DNA from 2 places in the Streptomyces sp. NBC_00829 genome. Region 2 is predicted to be linked to the other one. Evidence: riboswitches for the same ligand, from Rfam matches in the RefSeq annotation. Region 2 holds a riboswitch; the other holds the start of a gene.
The links. Region 2 has a riboswitch for glycine ahead of gcvP (aminomethyl-transferring glycine dehydrogenase). Riboswitches for the same ligand answer to the same signal wherever they lie in the genome.
Positions count from the first base shown of each region.

Region 1: linked by a shared signal. The riboswitch ahead of gcvT (glycine cleavage system aminomethyltransferase GcvT) and the one ahead of gcvP (aminomethyl-transferring glycine dehydrogenase) in region 2 are both predicted to bind glycine.

Region 1 covers NZ_CP108867.1:2,337,296-2,344,554, reverse strand. Annotated here, with positions in the region: gene glyA (serine hydroxymethyltransferase) at 2-1,264, opposite strand; gene gcvH (glycine cleavage system protein GcvH) at 1,281-1,664, opposite strand; gene gcvT (glycine cleavage system aminomethyltransferase GcvT) at 1,723-2,838, opposite strand; glycine riboswitch at 2,988-3,085, opposite strand; gene OG293_RS09615 (AAA family ATPase) at 3,237-3,905, shown strand; gene OG293_RS09610 (enhanced serine sensitivity protein SseB) at 4,174-4,944, shown strand; gene OG293_RS09605 (enhanced serine sensitivity protein SseB C-terminal domain-containing protein) at 5,040-5,831, shown strand; gene OG293_RS09600 (ABC transporter permease) at 6,326-7,259, shown strand, end outside.
Region 2 covers NZ_CP108867.1:6,930,494-6,937,752, forward strand. Annotated here, with positions in the region: gene OG293_RS31010 (bifunctional nuclease family protein) at 1-446, shown strand, start outside; gene OG293_RS31015 (MerR family transcriptional regulator) at 632-1,228, shown strand; gene OG293_RS31020 (DNA polymerase IV) at 1,318-2,847, shown strand; gene OG293_RS31025 (PRC-barrel domain-containing protein) at 2,760-3,152, opposite strand; glycine riboswitch at 3,313-3,410, shown strand; gene gcvP (aminomethyl-transferring glycine dehydrogenase) at 3,590-6,475, shown strand; gene OG293_RS31035 (DUF5999 family protein) at 6,572-6,769, opposite strand; gene OG293_RS31040 (hypothetical protein) at 7,097-7,259, opposite strand, start outside.

The DNA of each region.
Region 1 (7,259 bases), 4.6 Mb from region 2:
ACTACTTCAGGCCGGGGTACAGGGGGTGCTTCGCGGCCAGCGCGGACACCCGGGCGCTCAGCGCCTCGGTGTCGTATGCCGGCTTCAGCGCCTCGGCGATGATGTCGGCGACCTCCCGGAAGTCCTCCTCCTGGAAGCCGCGGGTGGCCAGCGCCGGGGTCCCGATCCGCAGGCCCGAGGTGACCATCGGCGGCCGCGGGTCGTTCGGGATGGCGTTGCGGTTGACCGTGATGCCCACCTCGTGGAGCCGGTCCTCGGCCTGCTGGCCGTCCAGCTGGGAGTTGCGCAGGTCGACCAGGACCAGGTGCACGTCCGTGCCGCCCGACAGGACCGAGACACCGTGCTCGGCGACATCGGCCGCGACGAGACGCTCGGCGAGGATGCGGGCGCCGTCCAGCGTGCGCTGCTGGCGCTCCTTGAAGTCCTCGGTGGCCGCGACCTTGAAGGAGACCGCCTTCGCCGCGATGACGTGCTCCAGCGGACCGCCCTGCTGACCGGGGAAGACCGCGGAATTGATCTTCTTGGCCAGCTCCTGCGTCGACAGGATCACACCGCCGCGCGGACCGCCGAGGGTCTTGTGCGTGGTGGTGGTGACGACATGGGCGTGCGGCACCGGGTTGGGGTGCAGCCCGGCGGCGACCAGACCCGCGAAGTGGGCCATGTCGACCATCAGGTACGCGCCGACCTCGTCCGCGATCCGGCGGAACGCGGCGAAGTCCAGCTGGCGCGGGTATGCGGACCAGCCGGCGACGATCAGCTTCGGGCGGGACTCCTTGGCGAGGCGCTCGACCTCGGCCATGTCGACCTGGCCACTCTCGCTGTCGACGTGGTACGCGACCACGTTGTACAGCTTGCCGGAGAAGTTGATCTTCATGCCGTGGGTCAGATGACCGCCGTGGGCGAGGTTCAGGCCCATGATCGTGTCGCCCGGCTTCAGCAGCGCGAACATCGCGGCCGCGTTCGCCTGCGCGCCGGAGTGCGGCTGCACATTGGCGTGCTCGGCGCCGAAGAGTGCCTTGATGCGGTCGATGGCGATCTGCTCGACGACATCGACGTGCTCGCAGCCGCCGTAGTAGCGGCGGCCCGGGTAGCCCTCGGCGTACTTGTTGGTCAGGACCGAGCCCTGGGCCTCCATGACGGCGACCGGGGCGAAGTTCTCCGACGCGATCATTTCCAGGGTCGACTGCTGGCGTACGAGCTCGGCGTCGACGGCGGCGGCGACGTCGGGGTCGAGCTCATGGAGAGGAGTGTTCAGAACAGACATCTTCGATCCCCTGGGGTCAGTTGCCGGAGAGGGTGAGCTGGGCGTACTCCTGGGCGGAGAGCAGGTCGCCCGGCTCCTCCGCGATACGCACCTTGAAGAGCCAGCCACCCTCGAAGGGGGCGGAGTTCACCAGGGACGGGTCGTCCACGACGTCCTGGTTGGCCGCGACCACCTCACCGCTGACCGGGGCGTAAAGGTCGCTGACCGACTTGGTCGACTCCAGCTCGCCGCAGGTCTCGCCCGCGGTCACCGTGTCGCCCACCTCGGGCAGCTGGGCGTAGACGACGTCACCGAGCGCGTTGGCCGCGAACTCCGTGATGCCGACCGTCGCGACGCCGTCGGCGACGTCCGACACCCACTCGTGCTCCTTGCTGTAACGCAGCTGCTGGGGGTTGCTCATGACCTGATTCTCCTGGATGCGGGGGAGTGCTGATAAACGGGAGGGGTGGTGCTGATGATCACTTCTGGCGCTTGTAGAACGGCAGCGCGACGACCTCGTACGCCTCATGCGTACCGCGGATGTCGACGCCGACGCCCTCGCTGCCCGGGGCGGCGTGCGAGGCGTCCACGTACGCCATCGCGATCGGCCTGCCCAGCGTCGGAGACGGGGCGCCCGAGGTGACCTCGCCGATGACCTGGCCGCCCGCGACGACCGGGAAACCGGCGCGCGGGACCCTGCGGCCCTCGGCGATCAGGCCGACGAGCTTGCGCGGCGGGTTGGTGGCGGCGCGCTCGGCGGCTGCCTCCAGGGCGGCGCGGCCGACGAAGTCGCCCTCCTTCTCGAACTTCACGACCCGGCCCAGGCCCGCGTCGAACGGGGTGAGCGAGGTGGTCAGCTCATGCCCGTACAGCGGCATGCCGGCTTCCAGGCGCAGGGTGTCGCGGCAGGACAGGCCGGCCGGGACCAGACCGGCACTCTCGCCTGCCTTGGTCAGCGCCTGCCACAGCTGAACGGCGTGCTCGGGCGAGACGAACAGCTCGAAGCCGTCCTCGCCGGTGTAGCCGGTGCGCGCGATCAGCGCGGGCACGCCCGCGACGGTGCCGGGCAGGCCGGCGTAGTACTTCAGCCCGTCCAGATCGGCGTCGGTGAGGGACGCGAGGATGCCCGGGGATTCGGGGCCCTGCACGGCGAGGAGGGCGTACGCGTCCCGGTCGTCGCGGACCTCGGTGTCGAAGCCGGCGGCGCGCTCGGTCAGCGCGTCGAGGACGACCTGCGCGTTGGAGGCGTTCGCGACGACCATGTACTCGGTCTCGCCCAGGCGGTAGACGATCAGGTCGTCGACGATCCCGCCGTCCTGCCGGCAGATGTGCGTGTAGCGGGCGCGGCCGACTCCGACGGTCGAGATGTTGCCGACCAGCGCGTGGTCCAGAGCCTTGACGGCCTCCGGGCCCGTGACGGTGATCTCGCCCATGTGGGAGAGGTCGAAGAGTCCGGCCTTGGTGCGGACGGCGTTGTGTTCGTCGCGCTCACTGCCGTACCGCAGGGGCATGTCCCAGCCCGCGAAGTCGGTCATGGTGGCGCCCAGCGAACGATGCACGGCATCGAGGGCGGTGAGACGGGGGGCGTTGCTCATAGATGTGGCTCCCAGGGCATGGCCGGCGAGGACAATCCTCCCCATCTGTCATCGGAACCTGAGAGGTTCGTCGCGACCGCTCGTATCGGTGGTCGTGACTTGCACCTTGGGTGGAGCCACTCGATGGCGGCTCGCTTTTCAGATCTGCCTCATCACACGCGGTACGGGGCCTGAGAGATTCAAGGGAGGGACTTGCTCCTTCGGCGCCCGGCGCACACAGTGGCCAGGACTCTCCCGCGTGGATTCAAGCGGCCGGTATGCAGTTGGCGGGCACATCATTGCATGCATCGCGGAGAAGTGGTGTCTTCGGCCTCCGTCGAAAACGGTTGTACCGCATTACCGTTTCTTTACACTTCGTGGGCAAGGGTGTGGGACGACCCGTACATGGGGGAGGGGTGATGACGTTGCAGCGGTCCGAGGCCTACGCGACAACCGCGGGGGTGCCCGTCCGGCCGGACACGCCTGCCAGGAAGGCGCGCGGGGCATCCGTCCCCGTACTGCGTGATCTGCGGGACCGCTCCGGGCGCAGCCCGCGCAGCCTGGTCTTCGCCGCCGGAGACGTGGTGGTCGTCTCCGGCCTGCCCGGCAGCGGAAAGTCGACCCTGATCAGGCGCGCGGCGGGCGGCCTCGGGATCGACTCGCAGGACACCCGGGACCGCTGGGACGCGCGGATGCCGCGGCTGCTGCCGTATGCCGTCTACCGCCCGCTCGTGCGGCTCGCGCACTACGCCGGGCTGCGGCGGGCCCTGCGCTCCGGCGAGAGCGTCGTCGTGCACGACTGCGGCACCCAGGCGTGGGTGCGGCGCTGGCTGGCGCGCGAGGCCCGCCGACGCGGCAGCGGTCTGCATCTGGTCCTTCTCGATGTCACGCCCGACGTGGCCCGGGCGGGCCAGCGCGAGCGAGGCCGGGGAGTCTCCGGCTACGCCTTCGCCCGGCACCGGCGCGCGGTGGGGCGGCTGCTCGGCGACGCGGAGGCGGGGCGGCTGCCCGCGGGCTGCGCGTCGGCGGTATTGCTGGACCGGGACGCGGCGGGGGCGCTGGGGCGGGTCGGCTTCGAACAGCGTTAGAGCGGTCCCCGGCCGCGGCACACCCCGGGGCTTCCGGCCGTCCGCCTCCCCGGCCTCCCAGGCCCCCTGCACCTCTCCTCGACCCGCGTTCCCGACCTCCTCGCCCTTCCCGGCTTCCCGGCTTCCCGCGTTCCCGACCTCCTTGCCTGCCCGGCCTTCGGGCCGTCCTGGTCTCCCCGGCTCCCGGTCGGGCCCGTGGCCGTGTCCCCGGGCCCCGGCGCTATGGTCGGTGCGCGACACTGAACGAAGCCGGGGAAGAAGGACGGACATGGACATTCCGGAGCAGGCGCATCCGCATCCGCACGGCGGCTGGCCGGCGAACGAGCTCGAAGAGGTGCTCGCCGCGTCCCTGGGCAACCCCGCCGCCGGAGGCCGTCTCATCGAGGTGCTGGGCCGCAGCCACCTCTGGGTGCCACTGCCGAACGGCGGCGGCCCGGACAGTGCGAACCTCGATCTCCCGACCATGGAGATCGAGGGAGCCGTGTACGTCCCGGTCTTCAGCTCCGAGCAGCAGTTCATGGTCTGCGTGGGCAGCCATATGCCCTTCACCGTCGCCCCCGCACGTGAGTTCGCCCGCGGACTGCCGCCGCAGCTCGGCATCGCCGTCAACCCCGGCGGCGCCGTCGGCGCCCCGCTGCCGCCGCTGGCTGTCGCCGAGCTGTGCAGGGTGGGCCGTACGCCTCTGGACGGGCCCGCGTCCGGCGGCCGGGTGCGGCTCTTCGAGCCCGACTGGCAGGAGGAGCCGGTGGACTTCCTGGCCGCCGCCGCCGGAGAGTTCGAGGCCTCCGGTGTCGTCGTCACCGCCCGCAGGGCCCTGGCCTCCGTCGAGGGCGAGCCGCCGGCACTCTTCATCGGCGTCCAGGTGTCCTCCTGGGAGGCCCCCGATCGCAATGCCCCGATGGATGCGCTCGGCCGGGCGCTGAGCCGGGTCCAGGTGGGCTGGCCGGTCAGTCTCGTTCTGCTGGACGCCACACAGGACCCGGTCGGCGGCTGGATGCTGGAGCGGGTGCGGCCCTTCTATCAACGAGAGCACGTGTAGTCGTCAAGTCGGTGACGGGACTCCCGATTAAGCTGTTCCATGCCGGACCCGCCGCACTCGTGTGCCGGGTGGATCGAAGAGGGGCGGAACCCAGGGTGAGCGCGTCAGGCACCGCGGCGGCCGGGCAGGTCGAGCACATGCTGCGCCAGGTGACTCCCGGGCGCTACGACGCGTACGAGGCACTGCTGCACGCGCTCGCCGACCCGGCCGGCGGCGGCCGGCTGTGGATGCTGCTCTGGCACGGCCAGGCCGGCTCGCCCGACGCCCAGTACGGGAACATGGAGGTCGACGGCGTCGGCTACGCCCCGTGCGTCACCTCTGCCCAGGAGCTGGCCGTCTCCGGCTGGAACCGCGCGCACGAGGTGGTCGGCGGCCCGGACATCGCCCGCGCGCTGTACCCCGAGCGCTGGGGGATCTGGCTCAACCCGCACGCGCCCGGCGGCGGCGTCGGCATCCCCTGGCTCGATCTGCGCCGCATTGCCACCGGACTCGACCGGATGCCCGCCGGGCCTCTGCGGCTATCGGAACCGGCCATCGAGATTCCGCACTTCTACGCCCTGCTCTCGCAGAACGCCCACCGCACGCCCGCGGTCCGTGCGCTGCGCCGAGCCTGGGTGCAGCCCGCGCTCGGCGCTCCGTATCTTGCCATCGGGCTCGATCTGTACGACACGAGCCGGCAGTCCGTGGACACCGTGCGCGCCATGATGCAGCAGTCGATCACCGCGGTCCCGGACGGGCTGCCGGTCTCCACCGTCGCCATGTCCGACGAGTACGACCCGGTGACGATGTGGCTGCGGGCCAACGCCCGGCCCTTCTACGACCGCGACGCGCACGGCGCCGCACCGGCCGGAGGCGGGTACGGCTATCCGCCGCAGCACGGCCGGTGAGTGTCCTTCACCCGCGGCACGGTCGGTGAAGGACACTCACCGGTCCCGGGGACAGTAGGAGTTTCCATAGGTCAGGGATGTTTCGTCCCGTCTTCACAAGTGGCCTTCGCGTCGACGCCGGGCGGATGAGAAGGTGGCGGCCACGGCCTTGTGGTGTACGGTCCGCTGATTGTGATCGACTTGTCCGTAATGTGCGCCTTGCTCAACTTTCAGGCTACGAGCGCCAGATGGCGATCCGCTCAAACGGCGGCCTCGTCCGTATAACGGAAACCCCCTCCCCTCATCACGTTTGAGCAAACATTCCCCGGGGGGTCTGGCGGGTGATCGCAGCAGCGTTGAAGACTCCCGCCACAAGGGCAGTCGGTCCTGTGTACGACCTGCTTGTTCAAGCATTCCTCGCACCACGCACACAACTTGCACCACTGATGTGAACGAAGCCGCTACAGCGGCGGGCATGGGTCGGTCACCGCCGGCCGAGAGGGGTCCCCACCACGATGACGGCACCACTGCACGACACGAGCGCGGCCGAGACCGCGGCCGTCGATGTCGCCGCCGATGTCCCGCAGAAGGCCATCGAGGGGCGCTCCCCCTGGAAGATCGCCTGGGTTCGCCTCAAGCGCGACAAGGTCGCGCTGGCCGGTGGCGTCGTGGTGCTCCTGCTGGTCCTGGTCGCCATACTCGCTCCGCTGATCGTGAGCGCGTTCGGCCACCCGCCGGAGGAGCTGCACGAGGACCAGATCGATCCGCTCCTCGGCACTCCGATCGGCAGCTGGGGCGGCATCAGCTCAGACTTCCTGCTGGGAGTCGAGCCGGTCAACGGCCGCGACGTCTTCAGCCGAGTCGTCTACGGCGCCCGCATCTCGCTGCTGGTCGCCTTCCTCTCCGCCTTCGTCGCGGTCTCGCTCGGCACCCTCTTCGGTGTCATCGCGGGTTACTTCGGCGGCTGGGTGGACGCGGCGATCAGCCGGGTGATGGACCTGCTGCTCGCGTTCCCGCAGCTGCTCTTCATCATCGCCCTGATCTCGGTCACCCCGAACGAACTCCTGGGTTTCTCCGGCTCCGGGCTGCGCATCGCCGTCCTGGTGCTGGTGATCGGCTTCTTCGGCTGGCCGTACATCGGCCGCATCGTGCGCGGCCAGACGCTCTCGCTGCGTGAACGCGAGTACGTCGAGGCGGCGCGCAGCCTGGGAGCAGGCCGGGCCTACATCCTCTTCCGCGAGCTGCTTCCCAACCTCGTGGCCCCGATCACCGTCTACACGACGCTGATGATCCCCACCAACATCCTGACCGAAGCCGCACTGAGCTTCCTGGGAGTTGGCGTCAAGCCGCCCACACCGTCCTGGGGCGAGATGCTCCAGACGGCCGTGCGCACCTACGAGGACGACCCGGTCTTCATGATCATCCCGGGTCTGGCGATCTTCATCACCG
Region 2 (7,259 bases):
GGGTCGAAATGCCCTCGAACCAACCGATCGTGCTCCTACGTGAAGTGGGAGGCGACCGGTACCTCCCCATCTGGATCGGTCCCGGGGAAGCCACCGCCATCGCCTTTGCCCAGCAGGGCATGGCTCCGGCGAGGCCGCTGACGCACGACCTCTTCAAGGACGTGCTGGAGGCGGTCGGCCAGGAGCTGACCGAGGTGCGCATCACTGACCTGCGCGAAGGGGTTTTCTACGCGGAGCTGGTCTTTGCCAGCGGCGTCGAGGTGAGTGCGAGACCGTCCGACGCCATAGCGCTGGCCCTGCGGACCGGCACACCGATCTTCGGCAGTGACGGGGTCCTCGATGACGCGGGAATCGCCATCCCGGACGAGCAGGAGGACGAGGTGGAGAAGTTCCGCGAGTTCCTCGATCAGATCTCGCCCGAGGATTTCGGCACCAACAGTCAGTGACGACGCCAACAGTCTGTGACCGTCCGACGGGCGGCGTCGGCGCATTCGGCAACCCTTTCCCCGAATGGGGGCACGGGAAACCACTCTCAGGGTGATTATCACTCGGCGTGCCGAGTGTGGCGATCGTTGACGCACCCCGGGTGACTGCCTACCGTCGAGATGGCAGGTCAAGGACGGAGGTCGGCGTGAGAAGCAGCGGCGACGGTACGGCTGGGGGTGCCCCCGGAAGCAGTCTCGGGGAGAGCGGGCCGTATCCGCTTCACGGAGACGTAGCCGACCCCTCGAAGGAAGCGATCGGCTACCGCGGGCCCACAGCCTGCGCGGCGGCTGGGATCACCTACCGACAGCTCGACTACTGGGCCCGCACAGGTCTGGTGGAGCCCAGCGTGCGGCCGGCGTACGGATCGGGCACACAGCGGCTCTACAGCTTCCGTGACGTGGTCGTTCTCAAGATCGTCAAGCGGTTCCTCGACACCGGCGTGGCCCTGCAGAACATCCGCACGGCCGTGCAGCATCTGCGGGCCCGTGGCTTCACCGACCTCGAACGCATGACGCTGATGAGCGACGGCGCGACCGTCTACGAGTGCTCCTCGCCCGACGAGGTCGTCGATCTGCTCCAGGGCGGCCAGGGAATCTTCGGGATCGCCGTCGGCGTGGTCTGGCGGGATGTCGAGGCGGCGCTGTCGCAGCTTCACGGCGAGCGCGTCGACACCGGCGAGACGCTGATCGGCAACAATCCGGCGGACGAACTGGCCAGACGAAGGCGCGACAGGGCCGTTTGAGCGCTGAGCGCGTCCTGTTCGCCGGGCCCGTGGATCGGTGCCCAGCCGGTTCGGCGCCATTGTCAGTGGTGTAGGGCAGCATCGGAGATGTGAGATCCGCGCCGACGATTCTGCATCTGGACATGGATGCCTTCTTCGCCGCCGCCGAGCAGGCGGCGAAGCCGAGTCTGCGCGGAAAGCCGGTGGTCGTCGGCGGGCTCGGCCCGCGCGGTGTCGTCGCGACCGCCTCGTACGAAGCTCGGCAGTTCGGCGTCCACTCCGCCATGCCGATGGCGCAGGCCAGACGGCTCGCACCGAACGCCGCCTATGTCGTGCCGCGCTTCTTGCTCTATCGCACGGTCAGCGAGCAGGTGATGGAGCTCCTGGGGACGCTCTCTCCATTGGTCGAGCCACTGAGCCTGGACGAAGCGTTCGTGGATCTGGAAGCCGGTGGAGTAGCCGACGACTCCGCCTCCGCGCGGGCGGCCGGGGAGCGGCTGCGCGCCGACATCCGCGCTGTCACGGGACTCACGGGTTCCGTTGGGCTCGCCGGATCCAAGATGCTCGCGAAAATCGCCTCCGAACAGGCGAAACCCGATGGTCTTGTGCTCATAGAGCCCGGCACGGAGCGGGAGCTGCTCGGGCCGATGCCGGTGCGCACGCTGCCCGGGGTCGGCCCGGCGACCGGTGAGCATCTGCGCCGCGCGGGCATGACGACGGTGGCCGAGCTGGCGGAGGCGGGCGAGGACGAGCTTGTCCGGCTGCTGGGCAAGGCGCACGGGACCTCGCTGTTCCGGATGGCGATGGGGTACGACAACCGGCCGGTCGTTGCCGAACGGGACACGAAATCGGTGTCGGTCGAGGACACCTTCGATGTGGATCTGCACGACCGGGTGCGGGTGCGGATCGAGGTGGAGCGGCTGTCCGACCGGTGTGTGCAGCGGCTGCGCGCCGCCGGACACTCCGGACGGACCATCGTGCTCAAGGTGCGGCGGTACGACTTCTCGACTCTGACACGCTCGGAGACGCTGCGGGGACCGACCGACGATCCCGCGGTGGTGCGGGAGGCCGCGGGGCGGCTCCTGGAGGCCGTGGACACCACGGGCGGGGTGCGGCTGCTGGGGGTGGGTGTCACCGGACTGGCGGACTACACCCAGGAGGATCTCTTCGCTCAGGCCGCCGCCGATGAGCAGGCAGGGTCCGTCCTGGGCCGGGCGGACGGGCCGGAGGCGCCACATGCCTCTGAGGGAGCGGGGACGGACAGCGCCGAATCCGTGGCCCCCGCCGAGCGGCACTGGGCGGCGGGGACGGACGTACGGCACGCGGAGTACGGACCGGGGTGGGTGCAGGGCAGCGGCGTCGGGCGGGTGACCGTGCGGTTCGAAGAGCCGGGTTCGCCGCCGGGGCGCGTGCGCACCTTCCGGGTGGACGATCCGGATCTTGAGCCCTCGGAACCGCTGTCGCTGGTGCCGCGGCTCACCGATGAGCAGGAACGGGTCCGCAAGGCCGACCCTGGCGGGTCGACCGCCGCGGGTCGGTCCTCGGGCCCGGGTCAGTCCTCCTGGCCGGAGACGTGGCCGAAGGACGTGTCTCCCGACGGCGCCGGGGTCTCGGGCGGCACGGAGAGATCGAGGCCGTAGTGGTGGTAGAGCTGGAGTTCCTGCTCGGGCGAGAGATGACGGCCGACACCGAAGTCCGGGGCGTCCTTGATCAGCGAGCGTTCGTAAGGGACGTGCAGGGTGTCGTTGACGACCTTGCTGGGCTCCAGCGGGACAAACGCATCCCTGCTGAACAGCCCGGTGCGCACGGCGGCCCACTCGGGCGCACCCGTGGCATCGTCGAGATATACCTCGTCCACAGTCCCGATCTTGGTGCCGTTGCGGTCGAACGCCTTGCGGCCGATCAGGCTGCGCGGATCGATGTCGGTCTGCACGGTCCCTCCAATTGGTCGCAACTGCTAGGTAAATACTACAAAAGTGCACATTGGGGGTGTCGGCCACTTGAGCGATCACGCCGGCAGGCACCCGAGCGTGCGGTGACCGACGGCCGGGCGATCACTTGAGCGATTAGCGAGGGGCCACGCTGGTACTCTGGCAAACGGCTGCTGACCCCGTGCGGGAGAGTCCACCGGTGACCAACCGGCTGGCGCCGAAGGAGCAAATCCTCCCCGGAATCTCTCAGGCCCCTGTACCGCACGGACGAGGTCACTCTGGAAAGCAGGGCGGGTGTCGGACGGCATCCGCTCTCACCGACGGTGAAAGCCGGCGTGCCGCTGTGGCGTGCCGGTGAAGCTCTCAGGTTGAGATGACAGAGGGGGAGGCCGTCCGGGCATCCGCGCCGCGGTGCCCCTCGCCGGTCGTGTCGGACCAGGAGGCCTCCTAAATGACCGCCAACCGCATTCCGCTCTCCCAGCTGGAGCAGGGCATCCCCTTCGAGCAGCGCCACATCGGGCCCGACGCCGAGGCCCAGGCCAAGATGCTGGCGCAGGTGGGGTACGGCTCGCTCGACGAGCTGACCGCCGCCGCGGTCCCCGATGTGATCAAGAGCGCGGAGGCCCTGAACCTTCCGGGCGCCCGCACGGAGGCCGAGGTACTCGCCGAGCTGCGCACCCTGGCCGACCGCAACCAGGTGCTCGCGCCGATGATCGGTCTCGGCTACTACGGCACCTTCACGCCCCCGGTCATCCTGCGCAATGTCATGGAGAACCCGGCCTGGTACACCGCGTACACGCCCTACCAGCCCGAGATCTCCCAGGGCCGCCTGGAGGCGCTGCTCAACTTCCAGACGATGGTCGCCGACCTGACCGGTCTGCCCACCTCGGGCGCTTCGCTGCTCGACGAGAGCACGGCCGCGGCCGAGGCCATGTCGCTCGCCCGCCGGGTCGGCAAGGTCAAGGAAGGCGTTTTCCTGGTCGACGCGGACGTCCTGCCGCAGACCCTCGCGGTGATCGGGACCCGCGCCGAGCCGACCGGTGTCCAGATCGTCACTGCCGACCTGAGCAAGGGCATCCCCGCCGAGATCGCCGAGCGCGGTGTCTTCGGCGTGCTGCTCCAGTACCCCGGCGCCTCCGGCGCCGTCCGTGACATCAAGCCGGTCATCGAGCAGGCGCACGGGCTGGGCGCGATCGTCACCGTCGCCGCCGATCTGCTGGCGCTGACGCTGCTCACCTCGCCCGGCGAGCTGGGCGCGGACATCGCGGTCGGCACCACGCAGCGCTTCGGCGTCCCCATGGGCTTCGGCGGCCCGCACGCCGGCTATATGGCCGTCCGCGACAAGTTCGCGCGCAGCCTGCCCGGCCGCCTGGTCGGGGTCTCCGTGGACGCCGACGGAAACAAGGCGTACCGGCTTGCGCTGCAGACCCGTGAGCAGCACATCCGCCGTGAGAAGGCCACCAGCAACATCTGCACCGCCCAGGTGCTGCTCGCCGTGATGGCGGGAATGTACGCGGTGTACCACGGCCCCGAGGGTCTGCGGTCGATCGCGCAGCGCACCCACCGCTACGCAGGCATCCTCGCCGAGGGCCTGCGGGCCGGTGGCGTGGAGGTCGTGCACGGCTCGTACTTCGACACGCTGACCGCGCGGGTGCCGGGCAAGGCCGCCGAGATCGTCGCCGCGGCCCGCGAGGGCGGGGTCAACCTCCACCTCGTCGACGCCGACACCGTCTTTGTCTCCTGCGACGAGACCACCGCCCGCGCGCAGCTGGCCGCCGTGTGGGCCGCCTTCGGCGTCGAGGCCGACATCGAGGCCCTGGACGCAGTGACCACGGAGGCCCTGCCCGCGGCCCTGCTGCGGACCGACGACTACCTCACGCACCCCGTGTTCCACCAGCACCGCTCCGAGACGGCGATGCTGCGCTACCTGCGCAAGCTGGCCGACCGGGACTACGCGCTGGACCGCGGCATGATCCCGCTCGGCTCCTGCACGATGAAGCTGAACGCGACCACCGAGATGGAGCCGGTCACCTGGCCGGAGTTCGGCCAGATCCACCCCTTCGCCCCGGTCGAGCAGGCCGGCGGCTACCTCACGCTCATCCGTGAGCTGGAGGAGCGTCTCGCCGAGGTCACCGGTTACGACGCGGTGTCCATCCAGCCGAACGCCGGCTCCCAGGGCGAGCTCGCGGGCCTCCTGGCCGTACGCGCCTACCACCGCGCCAACGGCGACACCCAGCGCACCGTCTGTCTCATCCCCTCCTCCGCGCACGGCACCAACGCGGCCAGCGCCGTCATGGCCGGCATGAAGGTCGTCGTGGTCAAGACCGCCGACGACGGCGAGGTGGACATCGAGGACCTGCGGGCCAAGATCGAGCAGTACCGCGACGAGCTCTCGGTCCTGATGATCACCTATCCGTCGACCCACGGTGTGTTCGAGGAGCACGTCGCCGACATCTGCGCCCAGGTCCACGAGGCCGGCGGCCAGGTGTACGTCGACGGTGCCAACCTCAACGCGCTGGTGGGGCTCGCCAAGCCGGGCAAGTTCGGCGGCGACGTCTCGCACCTCAACCTGCACAAGACCTTCTGCATCCCGCACGGCGGCGGTGGCCCCGGCGTCGGTCCGGTGGGCGTCCGGGCGCACCTCGCCCCGTACCTCCCCAACCATCCCCTCCAGCCCACCGCGGGCCCGGAGACCGGTGTGGGGCCGATCTCGGCCGCGCCATGGGGCTCGGCGGGCATCCTGCCGATCTCCTGGGCGTATGTCCGCCTCATGGGCGGCGAGGGCCTCAAGCGCGCGACGCAGGTCGCCGTGCTCGCGGCGAACTACATCGCCAAGCGCCTGGAGCCGCACTACCCGGTGCTCTACACCGGCCCGGCGGGCCTGGTCGCCCACGAGTGCATCGTCGATCTGCGACCGCTGTCGAAGTCGACGGGCGTCAGCGTCGACGACATCGCCAAGCGTCTGATCGACTACGGCTTCCACGCGCCGACCATGTCGTTCCCGGTGGCCGGCACGCTGATGATCGAACCCACGGAGAGCGAGGACCTCAAGGAGATCGACCGCTTCTGCGACACCATGATCGCGATCCGCGGAGAGATCGAGAAGGTCGCGTCGGGCGAGTGGCCCGAGCAGGACAACCCGCTGAGCAACGCCCCGCACACCGCGGCGGCGCTGGGCGGTGAGTGGGAGCACGCCTACAGCCGCGAGGAGGCCGTCTTCCCGGCCGGGGTGAGCGCCGCCGACAAGTACTGGCCGCCGGTGCGCCGGATCGACGGTGCGTTCGGTGACCGCAATCTCGTCTGCTCCTGCCCGCCGATGGACGAGTACGACCACTGACGGGCGGCGGTCGAACGGCCGCGGACCTGTGTCGGGGCCGGTGCGGAGATTTCGTCTCCGGGCCGGCCCCTCGTCGTACGTCGTACGGATAAGCCCCTAGGCGGCCGTCATCACCTCGCGCGGCCGGTGCGGCGCGATGATCTGCCCGTCGGGCAGCAGCTCGCCGGTGTCCTCGAAGAGCAGGACGCCGTTGCACAGCAGGCTCCAGCCCTGCTCCGGGTGGTGCGCCATGAGGCGCGCCGCCTCCCGGTCGGCTGAGTCGGACGTCGGGCAGGCTGGCTGGTGCTGGCACATGGGTGGGTTCTTTCGCTGCGTCGGTGAGACTGTCCTGCGGCTCGATGAGGTGTTCATGGCCGCCCCCCGTATCTGTCGGTTCCGGTCCCCAGTGTTGCCCCACGGGCGTCAATCCGCAGGGATTTCGCGGCAGCTCTTCTTACTGGTTAATGACGCATCACCCAGGCGGACGGTTCAGTTCAACTCCACCGTCCCTTCGGGTGGTTCGTGGGGGCCGGTATGGGCTAGTCCGCTTGGGACGGAAGTGCGCCCCGCGACGGAGTGGTCACGGGGCGCGAGGGGTGCTCGGGCAGGGCGATTACCAGTGCGGCCGTCAGGCCGTGCCGGTCATGCGGGGGAGCCGAGCAGGGGAGCCGGCGTGAGCCGCAGGGTCATCACCGGCAGAAGATCGGCGACCCGGTGGGGGCGGTGCGCCGCGATGCCCGGCGGGGCCGGTGCCAGGGGCACCAGGACATCCGTCGGGCGGGGAGTGCCGGTCCCGGCGTCGGCG